Regions from separate parts of the Mesorhizobium sp. 1B3 genome, predicted to be linked through region 2. Evidence: riboswitches for the same ligand, from Rfam matches in the RefSeq annotation. Region 2 holds a riboswitch; the other holds the start of a gene.

Region 1 (2,395 bases), on a different contig from region 2:
CCCCTCTGTCCTGCCGGACATTTCCCCCACGAGGGGGGAGATCGGCTGACATCCAGCTTTTCGCCAAGCTTGGCGAAAGCCCAATCTCCGCTCTTGAGGGCTACCGAGTTCACACTTCTCGGGCGGCAGGGAAGGGATCGGATGATGGCTGCTGTCACTACCGTTTGGCCACTTCGTTCTGCACCGTTGGGTGGGTTTCCGAGACGTAACGGAATGGATCCTCGGGTCACGTCGCCATCGCTTCGCTCGGCGCCGGCCCGAGGATGACGAAGCCTCTATGGCGACGCCAATCCCCAACGTCGGCGATTTGCGGCCGGCCTTCAACGCAGTCGTCATTCTCGGGCGGGAGCCCGCGCCAGCGGGCGAGCTGACCCGAGGATCCATTCCGTTCCATTGCGGCCGGCCGCCCGGCGGTGCAGAACGAGGCAGCCAAACGCAAGTGACAGGGGCCACCGTCCGTACCGTCCAAGATGTGTGAATGTCGTAGCCCTCACAAGGGGGAGATCGGCAGGCATCCGGTTTCTCGCCAAGCTGGATGAAGGCGCAATCTCCCCTCTTGAGAAGGAGATGTCCGGCAGGACAGGGGGAGGTGTCGGGACGAAAGCACGTTGGAGACGAATTCTACCTGCTCATCGCCGCTAGCCATTCGTCGATCCAGGCCTTTCGGTTGCGCGCCACATCGTCAGCATCGATCTGCAGCGTCTTGCTGGGTTGCACCAGCCCGGCGAAGGCTGGATTGAGCGGCTTTTCGAGCTTGCCGGCCGGCAGCATCCAGTTGGTTTCAGGAATTACGTCCTGGAAAGCGGGGCCGGTCATGAAGGCGAGGAAGCGCTGAGACAGTGGATTTTTCGCCCCCGTCCTGGTCATGCCCGCCACCTCGACCTGCAGGTAGTGGCCCTCGGCGAAGGATGCCGCGCGGTAGCGGTCGCTGCCGTCCGCGATGATGTGGTAGGCGGGCGAGGTCGTATAGGAAAGCACCATCGGCGCCTCGCCATTGGTGAACAGCCCATATGCCTCGCTCCAGCCGGGCGTCACGGTCAGCACACGTTCGCGCAGTTTGCTCCAGGCCTCGGCGGATTTGTCGCCATAGACCGACTTCATCCAGAGCAGCAGGCCGAGGCCGGGGGTCGAGGTGCGCGGATCCTGGATGACGATCTTCTGCACGGGATCGCCCTCTACCAGCTCCTTGAGGCTAGCGGGCGGATTGGCGACCTTCTGGCTGTCGTAGATGACGGCGAAATAGCCATAGTCGAAGGGCACGAACATGTCGTCCTGCCAGCCGCCTGGCACCACGACATTCCCGAGGTCGATATCGTGCGGGGCAAACAGGCCGGTGGCCCGGGCCTCGGAGGTGAGGTTGGTGTCCAGGCCGAGCACGAGATCGGCCCTGGTCGCTTCGCCTTCGAGCCGCACGCGGTTGAGCAACGCCACGCCGTCGGCGGCCGAGACGAATTGCAGGTCGCAGCCACATTCCGCCTCGAAGGCTTTCTCCACCTTGGGGCCGGGCCCCCATTCGGCGGTGAAGCTCTCATAGGTGTAGACGGTGAGCTTGCCCTCGGCGGCCGCGGTGCCGGCAAGCGGCAGCAGCGCTGCGGCGAGCAGAGACAGGAACTTCACGCGCATCGGCGCCTCCATGGTGTCGAAGCGGATCGAGGCGTCGTTGTCGCGTACGCATCTAATCCCTCCGCCGGTACAAGCCGGATCAGGTTCGGCGGGTTGGCGGGCCTCTGACCCTAGCCTCTCAGCCGGCCCGCGATCCGCGGCCGGCACCCCGTTAGAGCGCCTAGACACATAGAGCCGGTGATGAGCGAGAGCAAGCGGCGGGGTGAATGATGAATGGTGAAATGGTGAATGGAAAGGGTTCGGGCGGTGCCCGACCATTCACCATTCACCGCCCGTCACGCCTTCCCCTTTTCCCTCGCCCCTGATAGAGGGCGGCATCATGAGCCGCTTCACCATCCTGCTCGGGGGGGATCTCGTCCGCACGCCACGCCTTGCCTCGCAGGCGGCCGGCACGCGTGTCATCGCGGCGGATTCCGGCATCAGGCACGCCGATACGCTTGGTATCGCCCCGGAACTCTGGGTGGGCGACTTCGATTCCGTCTCCGAGGCGATGGCCGCAACTTATCCGGAGACGCCCCGCGAGGTCTTCCCGGTCATTAAGGACAAGACCGACGGCGAACTGGCCGTCGAAGCCGCGCTCGCGCGCGGCGCGACGTCGCTGCTGCTGGGAGGCGCTTTCGGCGGCCCTCGTGCCGATCACGCGCATCTGCACCTGACGCTCGCCCTGCGTCTTGCCGAAGCGGGGATCAAGGTCACGCTCACCAGCGGTCTGCAGGAAGGCCGTGCGCTGCTGCCGGGATGGTCGCGCTTCGACTATCATCCCGGCACGCTG
Region 2 (2,395 bases):
TGTCGCATCTAGTGGCGGGAAGCGGGAATTGCTTCGAATTGCTCCACTACAGCCCAAATCTGCCGGCGGACGAGTGATTGGCTTGCATCTCTCGCCATGATAGACATCGAGGCATAAATGCGCGGTATCATTGTTTTTGCTCTTAGCAACTTTACGCTGACGCTCTTTGTCATTGGCCTGATTTTCTCCGGGGTCGGCATTGCCCGTGCCTCACGACCGCTGAAGGCACCGGTCGTTGTAGAGAAGCTCTTCTTCTGGTTCATCTTCTTCTCGATCGGCGTCGCCTACTGCTACAATGGTGTTTTCCACATTATCGGGCATGAGATGGCCGCCGCGCTCATCGGCTGGGCGGACAGCCCGTTTCAGATCGAACTCGGCTTTGCTAGCCTCGGTATCGGTCTCGTCGGCCTGATTGCGCCATGGAAGAGCATTCACATGCGCTTTGCCGTCATCGTGCCGACCGCCTGCTTCCTCTGGGGCGCCGCCGGCGTTCACATCCACAGCATGATTACCGAGGGCAATTTTGCGCCCGGCAACGCCGGTGTCATCTTCTGGACCGACATCATCGTGCCGATCATCGGACTGGTTTTCTTGTGGCTGCAGCACGGCTACGAGAAGGAAGGCCGCTCCGCTGCCCCCTACCCGAACCTGATTCGGATTTCATGATCCTGCTTCGCCAAGGCTTCCCGCCCGGGTTGACAGAATCGGCTCCCATCCTCCATCCTGAGCACTCACCAGGGGTGTCCCGACAAGGGGCTGAGATACTGCTGGCTTGTGCAGCGCAGTGACCCGTTGAACCTGATCCAGTTCATACTGGCGTAGGGACGGTGCGGGGCTTCGCAGGTCGGTCTATCGACTTCGGCATTCGGGCAAGAGCCCGATCCTCGAAAGCGAAGCGTCACTTCCTCCTTCCGGCACGAACTGGGTCTCCGTTGCTCGAGCAAAGGAGGCTCCCATGAACGCCCTCACCCCGACCGTGACCGTCGGTGAACTGCCTGCCTCGCGAAAAGTCCACAAGGCCGGCGCCATCCATCCCGAACTGCGTGTGCCGATGCGCGAGATCTCGCTGCATCCGAGCTCCGGCGAGGCGCCGGTCACCGTGTACGATTCCTCCGGGCCCTATACTGATGCCGGTGCCACGACCGATATCGAGCAGGGCCTGCCGCGGCTGCGAGAGAAATGGATACTCTCGCGTGGCGACGTCGAACGCTATGACGGCCGCTTGGTCAAGCCGGAAGACAACGGCTTCGTCTCGGCCGAAAGGCTGACGCCCGAATTCCCGATCCGCAACCGTCCGCTGCGGGCAATCCAGGGCCAGGCAGTCACTCAGCTTGCCTATGCACGCGCCGGGATCGTCACGCCGGAGATGGAGTTCGTCGCTATCCGCGAGAATCTCGGCCGCGAGAAGATCCGCGACCAAGCGAAACGCGACGGTGAGAGCTTCGGCGCGGCGATCCCCGATTTCGTGACGCCGGAATTCGTCCGCGACGAGGTCGCCAGGGGCCGCGCCATCATCCCTTCCAACATCAATCACCCCGAGAGCGAGCCGATGATCATCGGTCGCAATTTCCTGGTGAAGATCAACGCCAATATCGGCAACTCCGCCGTCACCTCTTCGATGGCCGAGGAGGTCGAGAAGATGGTGTGGGCGATCCGCTGGGGCGCCGACACGGTGATGGACCTGTCGACCGGCCGCAACATCCACAACATCCGCGAGTGGATCGTCCGCAATTCACCGGTGCCGATCGGCACCGTTCCGATCTACCAGGCGCTGGAGAAGGTGGGCGGGATCGCCGAGGCGCTGAGCTGGGAGGTCTTCCGCGATACTCTGATCGAGCAGGCCGAACAGGGCGTGGATTATTTCACCATCCATGCCGGCGTGCGCCTGCCCTATATCCCGCTGACCGTCGACCGCGTCACCGGCATCGTCAGCCGGGGCGGCTCCATCATGGCGAAGTGGTGCCTCCACCACCACAAGGAGAGCTTCCTCTACGAGCATTTCGAAGAGATCTGCGACATTTGCCGCGCCTATGACGTCGCCTTCTCGCTCGGCGACGGGCTGCGTCCGGGATCGATCGCCGACGCCAACGACGCCGCGCAATTCGCAGAGCTCGAAACGCTAGGCGAGTTGACCAGGATCGCCTGGGCACGGGATTGCCAGGTCATGATCGAGGGCCCCGGCCACGTGCCGATGCACAAGATCAAGGAGAACATGGACAAGCAGCTCGCCGTCTGCGGCGAAGCGCCTTTCTACACGCTCGGGCCGCTGACCACCGATATCGCGCCGGGCTACGATCACATCACTTCAGGCATCGGCGCGGCGATGATCGGCTGGTTCGGCACGGCCATGCTCTGTTACGTCACACCCAAGGAACATCTCGGCCTGCCCGACCGC

What was found. A riboswitch is a leader RNA that binds a small molecule or an ion and turns the genes downstream of it on or off. The one in region 2 is predicted to bind thiamine pyrophosphate.
Region 1: another riboswitch for thiamine pyrophosphate. It lies ahead of thiB (thiamine ABC transporter substrate binding subunit); the one in region 2 lies ahead of thiC (phosphomethylpyrimidine synthase ThiC).

The regions. Positions count from the first base shown of each region.
Region 1 covers NZ_JBJHDO010000010.1:160,853-163,247, forward strand. Annotated here, with positions in the region: gene thiB (thiamine ABC transporter substrate binding subunit) at 622-1,623, opposite strand; TPP riboswitch at 1,663-1,784, opposite strand; gene ACCO56_RS24360 (thiamine diphosphokinase) at 1,943-2,395, shown strand, end outside.
Region 2 covers NZ_JBJHDO010000001.1:404,600-406,994, reverse strand. Annotated here, with positions in the region: gene ACCO56_RS01900 (hypothetical protein) at 1-77, shown strand, start outside; gene ACCO56_RS01895 (DUF6790 family protein) at 118-666, shown strand; TPP riboswitch at 727-843, shown strand; gene thiC (phosphomethylpyrimidine synthase ThiC) at 956-2,395, shown strand, end outside.